One region of the Streptomyces sp. NBC_00096 genome, then DNA from elsewhere that is predicted to be linked to it. Evidence: riboswitches for the same ligand, from Rfam matches in the RefSeq annotation. Region 1 holds a riboswitch; the other holds the start of a gene.
What was found. Region 1 has a riboswitch for cobalamin ahead of OG904_RS24215 (cobalamin biosynthesis protein). Riboswitches for the same ligand answer to the same signal wherever they lie in the genome.

Region 1 (11,702 bases):
GGACTTCCCTTCGCCGCGCAGCACGACGACCCGGACGGTGCCCGGCAATGACCTTCCAGCCTCCGCCAACGCCCGCCAGAGCGCGGGGGATTGAGCGTTTCGCTTGGCCGGATTGGTCAGTGTCACCGTGGCGACCGTGTCGTCGACGGTGAGCCGTACGCCGTCCTTGTCGAGCAGAGCCATCTGTGTGCCTCCGGTGGGTTGTGCCGTCGTTCGGCCGTGGTGTCGACCTAAGTGACTGCACAGTAACCACCCAGCCGGCCATGGAGCCGACCGGGGGTCACCGAAGGACGGTGGAACTGGAACCGGTAAAGCTGAATACGGAAAACCGCCGGAACCAAGTGGAACCAAGTGGTCAGGCCGTAGCCGCCTTCTTGCCGCGTGTCGCGCCACCGCGACCGCGCAGCGTGACTCCGGACTCGCTGAGCATCCGATGGACGAATCCGTAGGACCGGCCGGTCGATTCGGCCAGCGCCCGGATACTCGCACCGGAGTCGTACTGCTTCTTCAGGTCTGCCGCGAGCTTGTCGCGCGCGGCGCCGGTTACCCGGCTGCCCTTCTTCAGAGTCTCGGCCACCCGTGCCTCCTCTATGGGAAGTGCGCTCTGGACTTCTCATGATCACCCCTCCCCGGCTTCCTGGCCACCCATTCAGCAAGGTCGGTACGACGGCATTTCCCGAGGGGTGGACGCCCGAGCAGAACGGAATCTTCTCTTCCGCTGCATGACCTCCGTCACATTCGCGCTCCCCCGGCATGAATCGCCAGGTCAGGGGCCGGAGCGGAAAAACGGAAGACCCCGGCCGCGCATCCGTCGGGATGCGGCCGGGGTCGTCATCGAGCGTGGAGCGGTATGAGACCGACTCACTCAGATGATGGATCACGCCTGAGCCGAATGATCCATAAGCAACTGGATCACCTTCGGCCCGGACGCCGGAGCGGAAGCGGAACCGCCTCAGGCGAGCGCCACGAGGTCCCGGTAGTCCGGGCCCCACAGGTCCTCGACGCCGTCCGGAAGCAGGATGATCCGCTCCGGCTCCAGCGCCTCCACCGCGCCCTCGTCGTGCGTGACGAGGATGACGGCGCCCTTGTACGTGCGCAGGGCGCCCAGGATCTCCTCGCGGCTGGCCGGGTCGAGGTTGTTGGTGGGCTCGTCGAGCAGCAGCACGTTCGCCGAGGAGACGACCAGGGTCGCCAGGGCCAGCCGGGTCTTCTCGCCACCGGACAGGACGCCCGCGGGCTTGTCCACGTCGTCGCCGGAGAAGAGGAACGAGCCGAGCGTCTTGCGGACGGCGACCAGGTCCAGGTCCGGGGCCGAGGAGCGCATGTTCTCCAGGACCGAGCGCTCCGGGTCCAGGGTCTCGTGCTCCTGGGCGTAGTAGCCGAGCTTGAGGCCGTGGCCGGGGACGACCGAGCCCGTGTCGGGCTTCTCGGTGCCCGAGAGCAGACGCAGCAGCGTGGTCTTGCCGGCGCCGTTGAGGCCGAGGATGACGACGCGGGAACCCTTGTCGATGGCCAGGTCGACGTCGGTGAAGATCTCCAGCGAGCCGTAGGACTTCGACAGGCCCTCGGCGGTGAGCGGGGTCTTGCCGCAGGGCGCCGGGTCCGGGAAGCGGAGCTTGGCGACCTTGTCGGAGGCGCGGACCGCCTCCAGGCCCGCGAGCAGGCGGTCGGCGCGCTTGGCCATGTTCTGCGCGGCGACGGTCTTCGTGGCCTTGGCGCGCATCTTGTCGGCCTGCGAGTTCAGCGCCGCGGCCTTCTTCTCGGCGTTCTGGCGCTCGCGCTTGCGGCGCTTCTCGTCGGCCTCGCGCTGCTGCTGGTAGAGCTTCCAGCCCATGTTGTAGACGTCGATCTGGGAGCGGTTGGCGTCCAGGTAGAACACCTTGTTGACGACCGTCTCGACCAGGTCCACGTCGTGGGAGATCACGATGAAGCCACCGCGGTAGGTCTTGAGGTAGTCGCGCAGCCACACGATGGAGTCGGCGTCGAGGTGGTTGGTCGGCTCGTCGAGGAGGAGGGTGTCGGCGTCCGAGAAGAGGATCCGGGCGAGCTCGACGCGGCGGCGCTGACCACCGGAGAGGGTGTGCAGCGGCTGGCCGAGCACCCGGTCGGGCAGGCCGAGGGCGGCCGAGATGGTCGCGGCCTCGGACTCGGCGGCGTACCCGCCCTTGGTGAGGAACTCGGTCTCCTGGCGCTCGTACTGGCGCAGCGCCTTCTCGCGGGTGGCGCCGGCGCCGGAGGAGATGCGCTCCTCGTTCATCCGCATCTTCTTGAGCAGGACGTCCAGGCCGCGCGCGGACAGGATCCGGTCGCTGGCCAGCACGTCGAGGTCGCCGGTGCGCGGGTCCTGCGGGAGGTAGCCGACCTCACCGGAGCGGGCGATGCTGCCGGCGGCGGGCTGGCCCTCACCGGCGAGGCACTTGGTGAGGGTGGTCTTGCCGGCTCCGTTGCGGCCGACGAGGCCGATCCGGTCGCCCTTGGCGACGCGGAAGGAAGCGTTCTCGATGAGGATGCGGGCGCCGGCGCGCAGCTCGATGCCGGTGGCGGTGATCACGGAAATACTCCAGGGCGGTCGGGACGGCGGAAGGGGGGCAGGACGCGATGCTTCGACGCCGCTAATCCGCGAGGAGATTTGCCATGGAAGTCATTCTACCGGGGGCCCGCAACTACTTTCGGGCCCGGCCGCCCCCCGCCGGACGGACCGCACCCCCTATCCCGCGTCCCCCGTTCGGCCCAGGGGATACGTCTGCGGACCGCGGGGCGTATGAGGATGAACGGGTTGATACTCGCCGCAGGGGCGGACACGTGACCCGTAGCCCCCTTGCCGCAGGAATGGAGGGCGGTGCGGGATGCAGTTCGACGACAACGCCAATCTGGACACTTCCGAGGTCAAGGATGTGCGCGGCAGCCGCGTCCCGGGCGGGCGGGCCACCATCGGCGGCGGCATCATCGGTTTCATCGCACTCGTCATCGGGCTCGTGTTCGGGGTGGGCCCGGAGCAGCTGGGCCTGTCCGACGGGAGTCCGGAGCCCTCGTCGACCTCCTCCTCCGTCGCCCAGGTCCAGCAGTCCTGCAAGACCGGGCACGACGCGAACGCCAAGGAGGACTGCCGGCTGGTGGCGGTGATCAACAGCACCCAGGACTTCTGGAAGCAGGAGTTCGCCAGGCGCGGCTCGCAGTACACCCCGGCGCAGACGGTGTTCTTCACCGGGAAGGTGGGCACCGCCTGCGGGGCGGCCACCTCGGCGGTCGGACCGTTCTACTGCCCCGGTGACCGGCAGGTCTATCTGGACCTGGGCTTCTTCAACGAACTGCGCACGAAGTTCGGGGCGAGCGGCGGGCCCTTCGCCCAGGCGTACGTGGTGGCCCACGAGTACGGGCACCACATCCAGAACCTGACCGGCACCCTGCAGAAGGCCCAGGACGGCCGGCAGGGCGCGAACAGCAACGCGGTCCGGGTCGAGCTGCAGGCCGACTGCTACGCCGGCGTCTGGGCGCACAACGCGACGAAGACCCCGGACGAGTCCACGGGCCGGCCGCTGATCACCAGCCTGACCGACCAGGACATCAAGGACGGCCTGGACGCGGCGGCCGCGGTCGGTGACGACCGGATCCAGGAGAAGTTCCAGGGCCGGGTGACCCCGGAGTCCTGGACGCACGGCTCGGCCGAACAGCGCCAGCAGTGGTTCTACCAGGGCTACCGCACGGGCGACATGGCCCAGTGCAACACCTTCCGCTGACTGTCAGTGGTGCCTGCCATGCTGTGACGTGGGTCACCGTTCACACACGGCACAAGAGGGAGTGATCGTCATGGCAGGCGTTCCGACCGTCTATCCGACACTGCTGTACACCGACGCCAAGGCCGCCATCCAGCAGCTCACGGAGGCATTCGGCTTCACCCAGGTCGCGGCGTACGAGGGGGAGGACGGCGCCGTGATGCACGCGGAGCTGTCGTACGGGAACGGCATGGTGATGCTCGGCAGCAAGGGCCGCGGCGGCGCCTTCGACAAGGCCATGGAGGCGGCCGGCCCCGCCGGGGTCTATGTGGTCGTCGGTGACGTGGACGCCCACCACCGCCGGGCCGTCGAGCACGGCGTGGAGATCCTGATGGAGCCGGCCGACCAGGACTACGGCTCGCGGGACTACATGGCGCGCGACACCGAGGGCAATGTGTGGAGCTTCGGGACGTACGCACCGCAGGTCTGAGCCGCGGCGCGTACGCCCTCACCCGTACGGGCGCTACGCGCCGCCGGTGTGCACCTGGAAGGCCGCCCGGCGTACCGCCTTGGCCAGGGCGGGGTCCGGGTGGGCGGCGGCCAGCGCGACCAGCACCTGCACCGTGCGGGGGTGGCCGACGGCGCGGACCTCGTCCAGCAGCCGGGGAACCGTGGTCCGCACGGCCGAGTCCAGGTGCCGGGCCAGCAGCTCGGCTTCGCCGTGGTCGGCGATGGCCGCCGCGGTGTCCACCCAGAGCCAGGTCTGCTCCTCGGCGGTGAGCACGTCCTGCGCCTCGTCGGGGTCCACCCCGTCGTGCTCGGCGAGCCAGAGCAGGGCGTAGGGGCGCAGGGTCCCCTCGCGGGAGGCCTTGCGCACCTCGGGCTCGGCGGGGGCTCCGACCACGCGCAGCGCCTCGAAGGCGAGCCCGCGCAGCAGGGCGTCCTCGCCGCGGGCCGCGTGCAGCAGCTCCGAGACGGCGTGACCGACGGGCCGGGCGGCCAGCCAGGCCTGGTACTCGGCGCGGGCCGGGCCCGGGGTCAGCCGCGCGCAGCCGTGGAGCATGGCGGCGGCGGACTGCTCGATGTTGCCGGCCGGGCTCTGCGCGGCGACGCAGATCTGTTCCAGCTTGACCCAGACGGCCCAGCTGCCGAGGGGGGTGAGGGTGGCCCGGGCGGGGCCGAGGGTGACGGCGTCCACGGCGGCGAGCCCGCCGAGCGCCCAGCGCAGCAGCCGGGCGAGCGGGACGGGCGGCGCGGGGTCGGCCTCGCCGTGGCCGGCCGCGTGCGCGGCGGCCTCGTAGGGGACTTCGCACCGCTCGTCGCGCAGTTCGTCCACGCGCTGCCCGAGCAGGTCCAGCAGATCGGGGACGGTCACGGGACCGGCGGAGAGCTGGAGCAGGGAGAGCAGCTGGGGCATGGCCTCGACGACCTCGGCGACGACCGCGGGGGCGATGTCGGCGGGGGCCGGGTGGACCAGTGACCAGGCGTCGAAGAGGGCGACCCAGCCGCGCAGTACGGCCGTGTCGTCCCGGTCCCAGGCGCGCAGGCGCCAGCCGGGGCGGGCATGGCCGCCGTGCATCTCGATCAGGCCGGAGAGCCGGGCCCGGTCCCAGCCGACCCGGATCTGGCCGGGTGTCAGATTCAGCTGGGCGGCGGCGCGTTCGGCGTCGGCCGCGGGCAGCGCACCCGTCGGGGCGGGCCTGTCGCCGCCCCCCGCGCCGAGGTGGAGCTCGGCCCAGCGGGCGAGCCGCACGGCGTCGGCGAGCGAGGCGCGGGCCCTGTTCGCGAGGTCGGCCGTGGCGGGGGTACCCGCCGGAGGCCTGGGGGCGGTCCGGGTTCGCCGGTCGGTCACCGCCTTGCGGGCCGTGGCGACGGACCGCGGTGAGATGAGTCGGAGTCTGGAGTCGCGAGCCAACTGCTCATCAGGCTTTCGGGACGTCACGTGAGCAGTCTCGCCCGTCACTGGCCGAAAGCCCAAACGGAACCGGCCATTGCCACCTGGCCCGCGAGGGACAGACCGGGACAACCCGCCCTCCCCGTCCCGTCCGGCGCACATTCTTCGGACACCTCGTCCGACGCCCCGTCACACGGCGCGCTACATGAAAGGGGTCAGGAAGCGGCGCAGCGCCTCTTCGTACGCGGCCGGATCGGCGTTCCACATCGCCCCGTGCCCGGCCCCGGGGACGGAGCGCAGGGTGACCAGGTCGGGGCGGGCGGCGGCGAGCCGGCGGGAGGGTTCCCAGGGGGCGAGCGTGTCGTCGGGGCCGTGGAAGATCAGGACCGGAATCCTCAGGGCCCCCGGATCCGCACCCGGAGCCCGTCGGTCCACCCGCAGGCCCGCGCGGCCCTCGGCCGCCTTGACGGCGAACGGGAGGAGCGGGGCGGGGGTGCGGCGGGCCGCGGCGAGGGCGCGCAGGGTGGCGTGCCAGTCCAGCACGGGCGAGTCGAGGACCAGCCCGGAGATCCGGTCGGCCAGGGCGGAGCGCTCGGCGGCGTGCAGGGCCATGGTGGCGCCGGTGGACCAGCCGTGCAGGACGACCCGGCGGGCGCCGTAGCGCAGGGCGTAGCGGATGGCGGCGTCGAGATCGCGCCATTCGGACTCCCCGAGGTGGCCGAGGCCGTCCGGAGAGGCGGGCGCACCGAGGTCGCCCCGGTAGCCGATGTCCAGGACGGGGAGCCGGTGGTGGTGGAGGAAGGGCATGACCACCATCGGGTGCTCCCGGGTGGCACCCAGCCCGTGGACGGTGATCACCCAGGTGTCGCGGGCCCCGGGCACGAACCAGGCGGGCAGTGCGCCGAGCTCTCCCGGAACGTCCACGTCGGCGTGGTCCAGCCCGAGGGCGGTGCCCGGGTTGCCCAGGTGGATCTGGGGGGTGAGGGTGACGCGGGTCCCGGGGTCGAGGCTGCCGTGGGTGACGGCGACGAGCCGGCGCACCACGGTGTCGGGGCCGTGCGGGGCGTCGGGGAGGAGCGGTCCGACCACGGCGTGCACCCCGGGCGCGGTGAGTCCGTACGTACCGGGACGCAGGGAGGCCAGCGAACGGGTCAGCTCCACCCGGCCGGCCGCGGTGGAGTGGACGCTGAGCCGGGGGCTGCCCGGGAGCGGCTGGCCGGGCTCGGTCCGCAGGGCCGCGTCGGCGGCGTACCGGCCGGCGAGCGCGGCGGCGGTCACGGCGGCCGCGCCGGCGCCGAGCAGAGTCGTGGTGACGGCCGCTGCCGTCGCTGTAGCGGTGCGCACCGCTCCAGTGTCGGGTCGGACGTGACGGAGGGCCACCGGAGGACCACGGGTGGACCATGGGAGGCCACGGGAGAACCGGCGGAAGATCGGCGGAAGACCGGCGGAGGAGCCACGGCGGACCGGCGGACCGGCGGAGGGCACGATTCCGATCACGGCCCTCCAGGGGCGGCCCGGGAGGGTGATCTAGATCTCTTCCGCCCTGGCACGCGCGGGGACGCCATGCCACAGGTCCCGGTCCACGAGATGCCGACACCCCGCTGTGACTTGCACTAATGGATGTATCGGCGCCCCTTCCGGGACGAAGGTCCCGATCGGGTGCCGGGTCGATACACCGCATGACCCCTGGCAGTTCACCTTCCGTTCATCCAGGTTGCCTACGGTCCACGAACCACTGACGTCAAACAGAAGCCTGGGTAAATGGAGCACATAACGCTTCTCCTCGGGATCGTGATCATCACCGCTCTCGTGTTCGATTTCACGAACGGTTTTCACGACACGGCCAACGCGATGGCCACCACCATCTCGACCGGCGCCCTCAAGCCCAAGACCGCGGTGGCCATGTCCGCCGTGCTCAACCTCGTCGGCGCTTTCATGTCCGTGGAGGTCGCCAAGACGATCTCCAAGGGCCTGGTCAACGAGGAAGGCATCCAGCCGGAGGTCATCTTCGCCGCCCTGGTCGGCGCGATCCTCTGGAACCTCGTCACCTGGCTGGTGGGACTGCCCTCCAGCTCCTCGCACGCCCTGATGGGCGGCCTGATCGGTGCCGCGGTCGCTTCGGCCGGCATGGGCGCGGTCAACGGCAGCGTCGTCGTCACCAAGGTGCTGATCCCCGCGATCGCCGCTCCGATCGTCGCCGGCGTCGCCGCGTACCTGGCCGCGAAGGTCACGTACAAGGTCGGCAAGGGCATGGGCGAGAAGACCTCGGCCAAGGGTTACCGCGCCGGTCAGATCGCCTCCGCCGGTCTCGTCTCCCTCGCGCACGGCACCAACGACGCGCAGAAGACGATGGGCATCATCACCCTGGCGCTCGTCGCCGGCGGTGCCATCGCCCCCGGCTCCAACCCGCCGGTCTGGGTCATCGTCTCGGCCGGCATGGCCATCGCGATGGGCACCTACCTGGGCGGCTGGCGCATCATCCGCACCATGGGCAGCGGCCTGACCGACCTGCAGCCGCAGCAGGGCTTCGCCGCCCAGACCTCGGCCGCCAGCGTCATCCTCGCCTCCTCGCACCTCGGCTTCTCCCTCTCCACCACCCACGCGTGCTCCGGCGCCGTCATGGGTGCGGGCCTGGGCCGCAAGGGCGGTGTGGTCCGCTGGTCCACCGCCACCCGCATGTTCATCGCGTGGGGCCTGACCCTGCCGGCCGCGGCCCTGGTCGCCTCCGGCGCCGAGCTGGTCATGCGCACCGGGGACATCGGCGTCACCGCCGTCGCGCTCTTCCTGGTCGGCTCCTGCGTCGCCATCTGGTTCATCTCGCGCCGCCAGGTCGTCGACCACACCAACGTCACCGAGGTGGCCCCGGCCGCCGCCGGGGAGCCGGGCGTGGTCACCACGGCCATGGCCGCCGTCGCCGTCCCGCCGATCGCGGGCACCCCCGCCGCCGGCACGACCGCCGCGGTGACCGACGAAGCCTTCAAGGCCACCATCCCGGCCGCCCCGGCGACCCCCGCGGCTCCCGCCGCCGCGGTCTGACCCCGAGAACGACAGAGGAATCCGCAGCATGAAGATCGACTGGGCAGCACTCGGCTCCGTCTTCGGGGTCAGCCTCAGCGCCACCGTCGTCCTCGTGACCCTGTTCACCCTGGGTCTGATGGGCCTGTCCAAGCACGAGGCCGCCACCGAGCGGGGCGGCGCCGCCACCCTGGCCCGCAGCGGCGCCTACGCCTGCTTCGCGCTCTGCGCGGCGGCCGTGAGCTACGGGATCTACCTGATCGTCGCCTGAACCACCCGCGTCGCTCGCGTCACCCGCACCACATGCATCACCTGCGTCACCTGCGTCACCTGATGGCGACGGCTCCCTCCGGGTCCTCCCGGGGGGAGCTTTCGCATGCCCCGGCCCACCCGTCACCACCACCCCACCGCAGGTCAACGGCGAGTTGACGGGCATTCGCGCTGCGTGGTGGACTGCCCGAGCCATTACGGCGGCATGGAGAGGAAGTCCGGTGCGAATCCGGCGCGGTCCCGCCACTGTCACCGGAGCACTCGGCCCGAGTGCGTCCGGGAGCCAGGAACTCTCACCGCCGGACACGTCGAACCAGGGCGCGGACCCTGAGCGAGGACATACCTGCCACCATGCGTGCCGATCGCGTCTTCGCGTACGGCGCCACGGCCGGCCTGATCGGCGACCGGATCCTCGGGGATCCGCGCCGAGGGCACCCCGTGGCCGCCTTCGGACGAGCCGCCGCCGCCGTCGAACGCGCCCTGTGGCGCGACGACCGCGCGCGGGGCGCCCTGCACACGCTGGTGTGCGCCGGGGGTGCGGCCGCCGTCGGCGCGCTCGGCGCCCGCGCCGTGCGCTCCCGGCCCGCGGCCGCCCGTATCGCCCTCACCGCAGCCGCCACCTGGGCCGTCGTGGGCGGCACCTCGCTGGGCCGCGAGGCCCGCACCATCGGCGGAGCCCTGGCCGCCGGGGACGCCGCGGCGGCCCGGGAACGGCTGCCGCACCTGTGCGGCCGCGACCCGCAGGCCCTGGACGAGCAGCAGATGGCCCGCGCCGTGGTGGAGTCCGTGGCCGAGAACACCTCCGACGCGGTGGTCGGGGCCCTGGTGTGGGGCGCCGTCGCCGGCGTCCCCGGGCTGCTGGCCTTCCGCGCCGTGAACACCCTGGACGCGATGGTCGGCCACAAGTCCCCCCGCCACCTGCGCTACGGCTGGGCCTCCGCCCGGCTGGACGACGTCGCGGGCTGGCCGGGCGCCCGGCTGACGGCGCTGGCCGCCGTCCTGGCCGGGCCCGACCGGGCGGGAGCCGTACGGGCCTGGCGCGCGGACGCCGCTAAGCACCCGAGCCCCAACGCCGGACCGGTGGAGTCCTCCTTCGCCGGGGCGCTGGGCGTACGGCTCGGCGGGACCCTCGCCTACGGGGGCCGGGTCGAACACCGGGCCGTGCTGAACGGCGCGGCCGGGCGGCCCGTGGAGGTCGCCGACATCGAACGGGCGGTACGGCTGTCGCGCCAGGTGACCTGGGTGGCGCTGGGGGCCTGTGTGGCCGCCCGGATGCTGGTCTCCCGCATGGCCGGCACTTCCCGTACAGGAAAGGGGCGCGCATGAGCGGCGCGAAGCGCGGCGGGGGACTCCTCGTCGCCGGTACGACCTCGGACGCCGGCAAGAGCGTGGTCACGGCGGGCATCTGCCGGTGGCTGGCCCGCAGCGGTGTGAAGGTGGCCCCGTTCAAGGCCCAGAACATGTCGCTGAACTCCTTCGTGACGAGGGAGGGCGCCGAGATCGGCCGCGCGCAGGCCATGCAGGCACAGGCGGCCCGCGTGGAGCCGACCGCGCTGATGAACCCGGTGCTGCTCAAGCCGGGCAGCGACCGCAGCAGCCAGGTGGTGCTGCTGGGCAAGCCGGTCGGCGAGATGAGCGCGCGCGGCTACCACGGCGGACGCCAGGAACAGCTGCTCGGCATCGTCACGGACTGCCTGGAGCAGTTGCGGGGCACGTATGACGCCGTGATCTGCGAGGGGGCGGGCAGCCCGGCCGAGATCAACCTGCGCCGGACCGACATCGTGAACATGGGCATCGCGCGGGCCGCGCGGTTCCCGGTGGTCGTGGTCGGCGACATCGACCGCGGCGGGGTCTTCGCGTCCTTCTTCGGCACGACGGCGCTGCTCTCGCCGGAGGACCAGTCACTGATCGCGGGCTACCTGGTCAACAAGTTCCGCGGCGACGTCAGCCTGCTGGAACCGGGCATGGAGATGCTGCGGGGCCTGACCGGCCGGGCGACGTACGGCGTGCTCCCCTTCCAGCACGGTCTGGGCATCGACGAGGAGGACGGCCTGCGGGTCTCCCTGCGGGGTGCCGTACGGGAATCCGTGGTCGCCCCGCCCGTGGGCGAGGACGTGCTGCGGGTCGCGGTGTGCGCGGTTCCGCTGATGTCGAACTTCACCGACGTCGACGCGCTGGCGGCGGAGCCGGGTGTGGTGGTGCGGTTCGTGGACCGGGCCGAGGAACTGGCCGACGCGGACCTGGTCGTCGTACCCGGCACCCGTGGCACGGTGAAGGCCCTCGCCTGGCTCCGGGAGCGCGGGCTCGCCGAAGCGCTGGTGCGTCGGGCCGCGGAGGGGCGGCCGGTGCTGGGGATCTGCGGCGGGTTCCAGGTGCTCGGCGAACACATCGAGGACGAGGTCGAATCGAAGGCCGGCTCGGTGCCGGGGCTCGGGCTGCTGCCCGTACGGATCCGCTTCGAGCGGGAGAAGACCCTGGCGCGGCCGGTGGGTTCGGCGCTGGGCGAGCCCGTCGAGGGGTACGAGATCCACCACGGCGTGGCCGAAGTCCTGGGCGGGACCCCCTTCCTGGACGGGTGCCGGGTCGGTTCGGTGTGGGGCACGCACTGGCACGGCTCCCTGGAGTCGGACGGCTTCCGGCGCGCCTTCCTGCGCGAGGTCGCCTCCGCTGCCGGCCGCCGCTTCGTCCCGGCCCCGGACACGTCCTTCGCCACCCTGCGGGAGGAGCAGCTGGACCTGCTCGGTGACCTGATCGAGGAACACGCGGACACCGCTGCGCTGCTCCGCCTGATCGAGACCGGCGCCCCGCCG
Region 2 (11,702 bases), 4.9 Mb from region 1:
CGAGCCGCTCGTACTCCTCGGCCCGGTTGTAGATCTGCCCGCTGAGCCGGATCCCGCCGCCGCCCGGCCAGGGCCAGATCAGTACCCGGATCCGCTGCTCGGCCGCGAGCCGCTCGCGCAGCTCGCGGGCGTCGGCCGGGGTCGCGGCGACCCCGGGCGGCAGCAGCAGCGTGCGCAGGGCGAGGCCCTCGGTGTACGGGAGCGGGGTGATCCCGGGGATCGCGGCGAGCAGGGCCGCGCCGTAGCCGGCGAGGGCGCTGTTGTGGGCCCGTACCTTGGCCGCGTCGAGCTGCTCCAGGAGGTCGAGCCCGTCCGGGGCGGCGAGCCAGCCCGTGTAGTCGAAGGTGGCGCGGTTCTCGACCGAGCGCGGGAAGCCGTAGTGGTCCTCCCAGGAGGGCACCAGCGGCCGGACCCGCTCGCGGTGGCGCGGAGCGACGGACAGCAGCGCGGTGCCGGAGGGTGCGTAGCCCCACTTGTGGAGGTTGCCGAACCAGAAGTCGGCGCCCCCGCCCAGCGGGTCGGGGATCATGCCGGGGGCGTGGGCGCCGTCCACGATGGTGGTGATGCCCCGCTCCGCGAGTTCGGCGAGCAGCCGGGGCGAGGCGATGAGCCGGGCGGTGGGCGAGCTGATGTGGTCGAGCACGGCGACCCGGGTCCGCGGGGTGACCCCGGCCAGCACGGTTTCCCGTACGGCGTCCTCGTCGGGGAGGTGCGGGTCCAGGGCGACGGTGGTGACCGGGGCCCGGCGGGCGGCGGCCGCCACGACGGTGCCGTAACCGTGGTCGGTGACCAGGATCTCGTCGCCCGGGGCGAACTCCACGGCGTCGAGGGCGACGTTGGCGCCCTCGGTGGCGTTGGAGATGAAGGCCAGTCCTTCCGGGTCGGCGCCGAGCCGGGCGGCGATCCGGGCCCGGGCCGCCACGAGCCGGTCGGGGGCGCCGATGAAGAAGGCGTCGGGGTCGCCGTGCGCCTGCGCCCGGAGGGCCGCGTGCGTCTCCTGGACGGGTACGGGGACCGCGCCGAACGACCCGTGGTTGAGGTGGCTGACGGCGCGGTCGAGCCGGAACAGCGCCCGCCCGCCGGGGAATTCGGCGGGGCGTATGGACCCGCCGGGCGAACCGGCCCCGGCCGGACCGGCGGCCTCGACGCGGTCGGTGCGGTCTGCGCGGTCGGTGCGGTCTGCGCGGTCGATCCGGTCAGTGCGGTCGATCCGGTCAGTGCGGTCGGCGGGCTCTGCGGGCTCTGCTGGCGCGGTCACGTGGACCTCCGTGGGTGCGGCGCGGCTGTCGGGCCGATCATGCCCCGCCGCCGCCCGGAGCGACACCCCCGCCCACGGGCGGCGGGGCCGCGAAGGCGCGTCGGCAGCGCAGGAGCAGCTCCCGTACGGCGGGTCCGCGCGCGTCGCGCCAGACCAGGCAGAGCAGGGCCGGGATCTCCACGTCGTCGATGGTCCTCGCGGTGAGCCGGTCGCGGTAGGACTCGGCCATCGAGGCGCTCAGGACGGCGACCCCCAGCCCGCGCGCGGCGAGGTCGGCCATGGCGTCGGACGCACCGGCCTCCAGTGCGATCGCGGGGTGCAGCCCCTGGGCGGCGCAGGCCCGGTCGAACACCGTACGCAGTCCCGTGCCCGGGGGCATGCAGATCAGCGGGTGGGAGCCGAGGTCGCGGAGGGTGACCCGGTCCGCCCCGGCCAGGGGATGCCCGGGCGGCACCGCCGCGACCAGCCGCTCGCTGACGATGGTCAGCGCCTCCAGCCCGTCCGGGGTGGTGGCGGCGCTGCCGATGAGGGCGAGGTCGAGGGATCCGGCGCGCACCGCCTGCACCAGCCGGTCGGAGTTGTCCTCCAGCAGGGCGATCTCCACGCCGGGGTGGGCGCGGTGGAAGTCCGCGAGGGCGTCGAAGAGCGGGGTGACCGTGCAGCCGACGACCATGCCGACGGTGAGGCGGCCACGGATCAGGTCGGACACCTCCCCCACCGCCTGCGCGAGGGCCCCGGTGGCGGCGAGCGCGGTGCGCGCGTGCTCAAGGGCAGCCTTCCCGGCGACGGTGAGGGTGGCGGTGCGGCCGGAACGGTCGAAGAGCTCGGCGCCCAGTTCCTGTTCGAGGCGGCGGATCTGGGCGCTGACCCCGGACTGGCTGATGTGGACGCGCTCGGCCGCACGGGTGAAGTTCTGCTCCTCCGCGACCGCGACGAAGTATTCGAGCTGCCTGAGTTCCATGACTGGAGATTCTAGCTTCCAGTAGAACCAGCTGTTGGACTTCTGATCTCGTGACCGCGAAGCTTGAAGCACACCCCGGGGAACCCCCTCGACCAGACGGAGGAAGCCATGCCTGACGCAGCGCCGTTCGACTACGCCTCGTACGAGAAGGCCCTTCGGCCCGAGGACATCACCCGGCTGTTCGTCGAGCGGTCCAACGCCGGCGACGCGACCGGGGTCGCCGCCCTGTACGAGGAGGACGCGGTGATGGCCTTCCCGCCCGGCGAGCTGACGGTGGGCCGCGAGGCGATCCGGGCCATGTGGGCGAAGGTGCTGGAGCACCGGCCCCGGTTCACCCCGGAGCCGCCGCTGCCGACGCTGCTGGGCGACGGCATCGCCCTCACCTCCACGCCGCCGAGCGACGGCACCGGGGCCCGCGCCCAGGTCGTACGCCGCCAGCCCGACGGCAGCTGGCTCCGGCTGCTGGACCAGCCGGAGTTCACCCCGGCGCCGACGCCGGCGCCGGCGGACGTGCAGGACACCCCTTAGCGGCCGTCCGCGGGCCGCAGGCGCAGCTCCCGCCGGCGGAAGTTCCGCTCGCCGACGAGCCGCCACATCACGCGGGGCGGGAGCGGCATCTCGCCGAGGATCATCTCCCGCTCCCGCGGATCCGCGTCCTTGAGGATCATCCCGAGGACGGTGAACAGCCCGCTCTTCGGGATGGCCGACCTGGCCGCCTCGCCGACCATCGCCCACGCCTCCCGCGACACGACTCCGGGGACGAGCGGCAGCACCTCCCGCTCCTCCTCGTCGAGGTGCGCCCCGACCGCGCGGGAGACCTCCTCGAACACCGCCGCCAGCTCCTCCCCGCCCGCGCCACTCGGGCCGCCCCCGTCGGGCCCGGCGCCCCCGGCGGCCGCCCAGCGCTCCAGCAGTACGGCGGCCCGGCCCAGCCCTTCCGACAGGCCTTCGTGCTGGCTCTCCATGCGCCGCCACAACTCCCCGCTTTCCGGAAGCCGTTCGGTCAGCGCGGGCCACAACAGCGCGTCCTCGCCGGCGTGGTGGTGGTGCAGGGTCTCCAGCAGCAGCATCAGCCGCCCGGCGACCCGATCGACCTGCGCGCGGCCCCCTTCGGGCGCTGCCCGCACCCGGCCCGCCGCGTCGTGGAACTCGCGCCGGAACATCCGGTGCACCACGACCATGTCATGCGTGAACGGCCTTTCCCGACTCTCCATCTCCCGTGACCCCCGTCTTGGTCGACACAACCCCGGAACCAGGATGACGCAGGCCCGGGCGCACCCGGCAGGGGCGCACGGATGGACCTAGGCGGCGGGCGGGCGCATCGTCTGGCGCAGTGTCGCCCCCGCGCCCAGCCCGGCGAGCCAGTCGTCCAGGTCGGCCATGGCGGGCGGGTCCAGGAGGGACGGGTCCACCGTGGTGCGGAGCTGGTGGGGCACCCCCGAGGCGAGGAGGAGCCGCAGGCTGCGCTCCGCCGATGCGGACGCGTGGCCGATGCCGGTGACCCGTTCGTAGCGGCCGGGCGGGGCTTTGACGTCGAAGCCGACCCAGTCCAGCAGCTCCGCGTCCAGCAGCCGGGCGAGGCGCCGGGGAAAGGCTCCCCCGGTGTGGAGGCCGACCTGGAAACCCAGCGCGCGGGCCTCCCGTACCGCCTGCGGAAGACCGCGCTGGAGCAACGGCTCCCCGCCCGAGAAGACGATCCCGTCGAGCAGCCCCGTACGGCGGACGAGGTGGGCGAGCACCTCGTCCCAGGAGACGGCGGCGGGCCCGCGCGCGGGCAGCAGCCCGGGGTTGTGGCAGTACCCGCACCGCCAGGGGCAGCCCTGGCAGAAGACCGTGGTCACCAGTCGGCCCGGCCAGTCGCAGGTGGACAGCCGGGACCAGCCGCCGATCCGGACCACCTCGGCCGGGACCGCGGCGGACGGCGCCGCGGAGGTCACACCGCCGCCTTGAAGTGGAGGCGCTCCGCGTGCTCGCCCTTCTTGCCGATGTTGAAGGAGGAGACCGGGCGGTGGTAGCCCATGACCCGGGTCCAGACCTCGCACACCGCCCCGCACGTGGGACAGTCGGGCCGCTCCCCCGCCAGGTAGCCGTGGTCCGCGCAGATGGAGAAGGTCGGGGTGACCGTCAGGTACGGGAGCCGGAAGGTCTCCAGCGAGCGCCGGACCAGTGCGCGGCAGGCCTCCGCCGTCGGGATCCGCTCGGGGGTGTACAGGTGCAGGACGGTGCCGCCCGTGTACTTGCCCTGGAGTTCGTCCTGGCGTTCCAGCGCCTCGAAGGGGTCGTCGGTCCAGCCGACGGGCAGCTGTGAGGAGTTGGTGTAGTACGGGTTGGCGTCGGTGCCGGCCTGGAGGATGCCGGGGAAGCGGGCCCGGTCCTCCTTCGCGAAGCGGTAGGTGGTGCCCTCGGCCGGGGTGGCCTCCAGGTTGTAGAGGTGACCGGTGCTCTCCTGGAAGTCCACCATCCGCTCCCGGACCCGGTCGAGGAGCCGGACCGCGAGGGCGTGGCCCTCGGGCGCGGTGATGTCGTACGCGCCCCCGCTGAAGTTGCGGATCATCTCGTTGACGCCGTTGACGCCGATGGTGGAGAAGTGGTTGCGCAGGGTGCCCAGGTACCGCTTGGTGTACGGGAAGAGGCCGCCGTCGATCAGGTCCTGGACGGTGGTCCGCTTCAGTTCGAGGCTGTCCCTGGCCAGCGCGCACAGCCGGTCCACCTCGGCGAGCAGCCCCGCCTCGTCGCCCGCGTGGGTGTGTCCGAGCCGGGCGCAGTTGAGGGTGACCACCCCGAGCGAGCCGGTCTGCTCGGCGCTGCCGAAGAGGCCGTTGCCGCGCTTGAGGAGCTCCGTCAGGTCCAGCTGGAGCCGGCAGCACATGGAGCGGATCATGTTCGGTTCGAGCTCGGAGTTGATGAAGTTCTGGAAGTACGGGAGTCCGTACTTGGCGGTCATCGCGAAGAGCCGTTCGGCGTTCTCGCTCTCCCAGGGGAAGTCCCGGGTGATGTTGTAGGTCGGGATGGGGAAGGTGAACACCCGGCCGGTGGCGTCGCCCTCCGTCATCACCTCGATGTACGCCCGGTTGATCATGTCCATCTCGGCCTGGAGCTCGCCGTAGGTGAAACCGGTCTCCTCCCCCGCGACCACCGGGATCTGCTCGCGCAGGTCCTCGGGGCAGGTCCAGTCGAAGGTGAGGTTGGTGAAGGGGGTCTGGGTGCCCCAGCGCGAGGGCACGTTCAGGTTGTGCACGAGCTCCTGGACGCACTGCCTGACCTGTTCGTACGTCATCGCGTCGAGGCGGACGTAGGGGGCGAGGCAGGTGTCGAAGGAGGAGAAGGCCTGGGCGCCGGCCCATTCGTTCTGCAGGGTGCCGAGGAAGTTCACGATCTGCCCGACGGCCGAGGACAGGTGCCGGGGCGGGGCGGAGTCGATCTGGCCGGGGACTCCGTTGAAGCCCTCGGTCAGCAGGGTGCGCAGGGACCATCCGGCGCAGTAGCCGGAGAGCATGTCCAGGTCGTGGATGTGGAGGTCGCCCTCGCGGTGGGCGCGGGCCACGGCCTCGGGGTAGACCTGCTCCAGCCAGTAGTTCGCGGTGATCTTGCCCGCGGCGTTGAGGATGAGGCCGCCGAGCGAGTACCCCTGGTTGGCATTGGCGTTCACCCGCCAGTCCCGGCGGTCCAGGTATTCGGTCACGGTCTCTACGGCGTCGACGGCAGCAGTCACGGCAGCCCTCCCACGAGGCTTGGCACGGAAGAATGGATCACGTGCCGGCAGGTGTCGGACTCGTCCGCCGGAGCGGACTCACCGTTGCGGGGCAGTCCCGGATTCCCACCGGGTTCCCTGTTGCCTCGGTCGGGGCGCGCATGAGCGGGCCCCGCCGAACCGGCAGGACCAACACTACATATGGATACGACTCGGGCACGCCACCACTACATATGGGGTGACGAAGGTCCTGCGACTCAGGCCCTTCGCCCCGGCTCCGCCCGCCCGTTACCCGCGGCCGCTGGTGGCCGCGTAGTACTGGAGGTCCTGGACCTCCACCGCACGGTCCACCGGGTAGCCCAGCTCCACCCGAACCCCGGTGCTGCCACCGCGCACCACGACCGCCGAGGCCCTGCCCGGCTTCAGTGGCAGCAGTTCGGAGTGCACCCCGACCGGGGCCTCGCGCACGTCCTCGGCCGTCCCGACGGCCGTACGGATGCTCGCGGGCGCGGCCAGGAAGCTCAGCACCTCCACCGTGTCGCGGGCCGCGGCGCTGCCCTTGCGGAGCGACATGACCAGGGACTGGCTGCCGCTCGGGTCGGCGGAGGCGAACTGGGTGCGCGCGGTCAGGTACAGCGTGTCCCGGACGATCTTCGGCCAGCTGCCCGTCTTGAACTTGGTGAGGTAGTACGAGGACAGGTCGAGGTAGGAATAACCGTTGTGCAGCGACGGGGCGAACTGGCTCCCCTCGCTGTAGTCGTTCCAGGTGGTGAGCTGGACCCAGTCGGCCCCGTCCTCGATGGACCGGGTCCATGTGGCGCGCAGGGTCGCGGTGTTGCCGGCCTCGTCGTAGATGCCCTGGTTGGGGCGGGCGTCCTGGACCGACACGGGCTGCATCCAGATCTTGCCCGCGTCGTGGGCCCTGCGCACGTCGCGCGTGGAGCTCTCCTGGCCGACGTAGCTCCGGCTGCCCCATTCGGAGAACCCGTAGCTGATGGACGAGAAATCGCCGCTGTGCGCGCCGAAGTCGAGGAAGAGCGGGACGAACGCGGTGCGGATGCCGTGCCCGGACTTCAGGGCGTCCATGACCTGGGTCCACCAGGCCGCGCTCTTGGCCTCCGCCTTGAAGGGCGAGACGACCAGCCGTCCGTCGGAGAGGCGGTGTGCGGCCGGGGCCGCGGCGAGGTCGGCCAGGGCGTCGGCGAGCACGCGCGGATCATCGGTCCCCAGGGAGGTCATGTCCGGCATCAGCATGACCCTGAAGGCCGGGTCCACCGAACGGGCCGCCTCCATCAGGAGCTTGGAGCGGTCCCAGTTCTTCCCGGAGAGGGAGAGCAGGTCGAGGGTGAATCCGTCGATGCCGGCGGCGCGGGCCGTGCGCACCTCCTGCTGGAGGTTGGCGAGCTCCCAGTTGCCGTCCTTGGGCTGGACGGGCAGCGGCCGGTCGCGCAGCAGGCCGCCGTAGCGTTCGTGCTTGCCGCTCTCGCCCGCCGGGTCCAGGTAGTTGCGGGTGTAGTAGTCGGAGTCGGCCTTCGCGTTGTCGAGGGAGAGCGGGTAGGGCGTGAAGTAGTGGGCGAAGACCAGCTTCTTGCCGGCGTCGCCGGAGCGCAGGGTGGCCGTCTGCGGCAGGTCGAAGGGCAGGGCTCCGGCGGGGCGCACCCCGCTGTCCGTACCGGTCTGCGGGACGCCCTTGTCCGGAGCCTTCGCACCCGGACTCCCGCCGGCGGACGCGGAGGGGCTCGGGCCGGTGGCCGAGGGCGTGGCGACGTCACCGGGGTCACCGGGCACCCGGTCGTCGGCCGGCCCGGCCGCGGAGCGGTCCGACCGTTCGGCGGCCGTCAGGGGATCCCAGGCGATTCCGGTCGCGGTGCAGACGCCGACCAGGAAGAAGGCCGACAGGAAGAGGGCCAGCAGGGACCTACGGCCCCGGAAGCCCGGACGGCGGCGGTGCGATGCAGGTCTCGCACTCCGCTCGGCCCGCCGCTGGTCCCTACTCATTCGTGGCCCCTCCCCGAATATGCCCGCACGTCGGGCTGCACAGCAGTACAGCCGATTCCGGCTCCCCGGACAACTGTTCACTGTGAGCCGGGGCCCGGCACGTACGTCACGGGGACCACGGGGACTACGTCCGGATGGCGGGAGATCCGGCCACTCGGACGCCCTCCGGCCTTGACTGCGGCCTGAGTTCATCTTGACGACACCTCTTCGCAGTGTGGCGAACAGGCCGTGGACAGGCGGTGGACAAAAATATGTGACTTGTACAACTGCGGTGATCACCGGGCGGCACGGGCCTTTCACCGGAATAGGAAATTCCCCTAGCCTTCCCATGAAAGTGGCGCATAATCGTCTTCATGCGGCTCGAAACAACCCTCTTGCCGCGTATGGTCACGCATGCATGGGGGGCATCGTGCCGATGAGGGATTCCAATTCCATGGGCGCCGGTACGATTCCGGCGACGTCCGCCGAGCTGTCCCGGCTGCTCACCGCCGTCCGGCGGGGCAGGGTGCTCACCGTCACCGGACGGTTCCGGGAGCCCCGGAGCCTGCTGGTGCGGGAGATCGGGCAACGGCTCGCGTCCAACTTCTGCGACGGGGTGGCCGTGGTCGCCATGGACCACCGCTTCGGGGTCCGCGATCTGACCGCCGCACTGGGCTGCGTACCGGGCATCCCCTTCCTGCCGTGCGGCACCTCGAACGCGGCGTCATGGCTCGCGGAGCGCGACATGCTGCTCGTCCTCGACGGCTGCGAACACCTGGCGTCCGAAACCCTGGGCTGGCTCCGCGACCTGCTCTCCGTGGCCCCCGGGCTGCGGATCCTGGCCGCCGGGCGCCACCCGCTGCCCTTCGCCCCGGAACGGGTGCACCGGCTCTGACGACCCCGGGCACGGGCCCCGCCCGGGACCGGGCGGGGCCCGTGCCCGTGTTCGGCAGTGCCTACGCGCCCCGCCACTCCTCGACCGGCAGCCCCAGGATCACTTCGTCCACGAAGGCCCCGGTGACCCACGCGGAGCGCCGCAGCGTGCCCTCGATCCGGAACCCCGACCGCTCGGCGGCGCCGATCATGGCGGCGTTGTCGGTCAGGGTCTCCACCTGCAGCCGGTTCAGCCCGCGCACGGTGAACCCGTACCGGCACAGCAGGTGGACGGTCTCCGCGCCGAGACCGCGGCCGCGGCTGCCGGGCCGCAGCGAGATCCCGAGGTGCGCGGAGCGGTTGTGGGCGTCGATGCCCCACAGCACGGCCTCGCCCGCGAGCTCGCCCGAGGCCAGCTCGACCACCGAGAAGAACGCCACGTCATCGGCCGGGCCGGTGGGCGCGTACGGGGAGTGGTCGGCGGTCAGCGGCCGCCAGGGCCTGCTGTCCGCGCGCGAACGCGTCGCCACGTCCTCGTACAGCTCTGCGTGGAGCACGGCCACGTCGTCGGCGTGCCGGGCGCGCAGCCCGGCTGTTCTCCCTTGAATCATGCGCCCTTGATAACCCCCGGACGGCGGTGTACACAACCGGGTTTCCGCCCCGGCCGGCCCCGGGAACGGCTCCGCCCCGGCCGGCGACTGCCGACCGGGGCGGGCCCGTGGAGCGGTGGAGCGGTGGAGCGGTGGAGCTCAGCCGGGGCGCACCTCAGCGGTGCGGCCCGGCAGTGGCGGAGCTCAGCCGAGGAGCGCGAGCGCCTGGTTCAGCGTCGCGGACGGCCGCATGATGGCCGAGGCCTTGGCGGCGTCCGGCTGGTAGTAGCCGCCGATGTCGGCCGGGGAGCCCTGGACGGCGATGAGCTCGCCGACGATCTTCTCCTCGGACTCGGCCAGGCTCTTGGCGAGCGGGTCGAACGCGGCGGCCAGCTTCGGGTCGTCGGTCTGGCGCGACAGCTCCTGCGCCCAGTACAGCGCGAGGTAGAAGTGGCTGCCGCGGTTGTCGATGCCACCCAGCTTGCGGCTCGGCGACTTGTCCTCGTTGAGGAAGGTGCCGGTCGCGCGGTCCAGGGTGTCGGCCAGCACCTGGGCGCGGGCGTTGCCGGTGGTGGTGGCGAGGTGCTCGAAGGAGACGGCCAGCGCGAGGAACTCGCCGAGCGAGTCCCAGCGCAGGTAGTTCTCCTTGACGAGCTGCTGCACGTGCTTCGGGGCGGAGCCGCCGGCGCCGGTCTCGAAGAGGCCGCCGCCGTTCATCAGCGGGACGACCGACAGCATCTTGGCGCTGGTGCCCAGCTCCAAGATCGGGAAGAGGTCGGTCAGGTAGTCGCGCAGGACGTTGCCGGTCACCGAGATGGTGTCCTCGCCGCGGCGGATCCGCTCCAGGGAGTACGCGGTGGCCTCGACCGGCGAGAGGATCTTGATGGTCAGACCGGCGGTGTCGTGGTCCGCGAGGTACGTCTTGACCTTGGTGATCAGCTGCGCGTCGTGCGCGCGGCCCTCGTCGAGCCAGAAGACGGCCGGGACGCCGGTGGCGCGGGCACGGGTGACGGCGAGCTTGACCCAGTCCTGGATCGGCGCGTCCTTGGTCTGGCAGGCGCGGAAGATGTCGCCGGCGGCGACCTCCTGCTCCAGGACCGTGGCACCCGAGGCGTCGACGACGCGGACGGTGCCGGCGGAGGCCAGCTCGAAGGTCTTGTCGTGGCTGCCGTACTCCTCGGCCTTCTGGGCCATGAGGCCGACGTTCGGCACCGAGCCCATCGTGGACGGGTCGTACGCGCCGTGCGCGCGGCAGTCGTCGACGACGACCTGGTAGACGCCGGCGTAGCTGCTGTCCGGGAGGACGGCGAGGGTGTCGGCCTCGGCGCCGTCCGGGCCCCACATGTGGCCGGAGGTGCGGATCATGGCCGGCATCGAGGCGTCGACGATGACGTCGGACGGGACGTGCAGGTTGGTGATGCCCTTGTCCGAGTCGACCATCGCGAGGGCCGGGCCCTCGGCGATCTCGGCGTCGAAGGAGGCCTTGATCGCGTCGGCGTCGGGCAGCGCGCCCAGGCCGTTCAGGATGGTGCCGAGGCCGTCGTTCGGGGACAGGCCGGCGGCGGCCAGGGTCTCGCCGTAGCGGGCGAAGGTCTTCGGGAAGAAGGCGCGGACCACGTGGCCGAAGATGATCGGGTCGGAGACCTTCATCATCGTGGCCTTGAGGTGCACGGAGAACAGGACGCCCTCGGCCTTGGCGCGCTCGATCTGGTCGTTCAGGAAGGTGCGCAGCGCGTCGACGTGCAGGACGGACGCGTCCACGACCTCACCGGCGAGTACCGGTACGGAGTCGCGCAGCACGGTGACGGCGCCGTCGACGGCGACGTGCTCGATCCGGAGCGTGCCCGCCTCGGTGATCACGGCGGACTTCTCGGTGGAGCGGAAGTCGTTCTCGCCCATGGTGGCGACGTTCGTCTTCGACTCGGGGGTCCAGGCGCCCATGCGGTGCGGGTGCGCCTTGGCGTAGTTCTTGACCGAGGCGGGGGCGCGGCGGTCGGAGTTGCCCTCGCGCAGGACCGGGTTGACGGCGCTGCCCTTGATCTTGTCGTAGCGGGCGCGGTTCTCCCGCTCCTCGTCGCTCTTCGGGTCGTCCGGGTAGTCCGGGAGCGCGTAGCCCTGGGCCTGGAGCTCGGCGACCGCGGCCTTGAGCTGCGGGATCGAGGCCGAGACGTTGGGCAGCTTGATGATGTTGGCGCCCGGGGTCTTCGCCAGTTCGCCGAGCTCGGCGAGGGCGTCCGCGATCCGCTGGCCCTCTTCCAGGTACTCCGGGAAGCTGGCGATGATCCGACCTGCCAGGGAGATGTCACGGGTCTCGACATTCACACCGGCCGTCGACGCGTATGCCTGGATCAC

Region 2: another riboswitch for cobalamin. It lies ahead of OG904_RS02620 (ribonucleoside triphosphate reductase); the one in region 1 lies ahead of OG904_RS24215 (cobalamin biosynthesis protein).

Annotation. Positions count from the first base shown of each region.
Region 1 covers NZ_CP108221.1:5,482,676-5,494,377, reverse strand. The annotation lists gene OG904_RS24260 (enoyl-CoA hydratase/isomerase family protein) at 1-183, opposite strand, end outside; gene OG904_RS24255 (helix-turn-helix domain-containing protein) at 356-577, opposite strand; gene OG904_RS24250 (ABC-F family ATP-binding cassette domain-containing protein) at 953-2,551, opposite strand; gene OG904_RS24245 (neutral zinc metallopeptidase) at 2,847-3,737, shown strand; gene OG904_RS24240 (VOC family protein) at 3,808-4,203, shown strand; gene OG904_RS24235 (hypothetical protein) at 4,237-5,655, opposite strand; gene OG904_RS24230 (alpha/beta hydrolase family protein) at 5,809-6,951, opposite strand; gene OG904_RS24225 (anion permease) at 7,369-8,643, shown strand; gene OG904_RS24220 (hypothetical protein) at 8,672-8,893, shown strand; cobalamin riboswitch at 9,055-9,205, shown strand; gene OG904_RS24215 (cobalamin biosynthesis protein) at 9,244-10,218, shown strand; gene OG904_RS24210 (cobyric acid synthase) at 10,215-11,702, shown strand, end outside.
Region 2 covers NZ_CP108221.1:577,921-589,622, forward strand. The annotation lists gene OG904_RS02595 (aminotransferase class V-fold PLP-dependent enzyme) at 1-1,258, opposite strand, end outside; gene OG904_RS02600 (LysR family transcriptional regulator) at 1,296-2,219, opposite strand; gene OG904_RS02605 (YybH family protein) at 2,328-2,747, shown strand; gene OG904_RS02610 (hemerythrin domain-containing protein) at 2,744-3,433, opposite strand; gene OG904_RS02615 (anaerobic ribonucleoside-triphosphate reductase activating protein) at 3,521-4,156, opposite strand; gene OG904_RS02620 (ribonucleoside triphosphate reductase) at 4,153-5,931, opposite strand; cobalamin riboswitch at 5,960-6,110, opposite strand; gene OG904_RS02625 (glycoside hydrolase family 71 protein) at 6,199-7,908, opposite strand; gene OG904_RS02630 (hypothetical protein) at 8,342-8,782, shown strand; gene OG904_RS02635 (GNAT family N-acetyltransferase) at 8,844-9,371, opposite strand; gene OG904_RS02640 (NADP-dependent isocitrate dehydrogenase) at 9,555-11,702, opposite strand, start outside.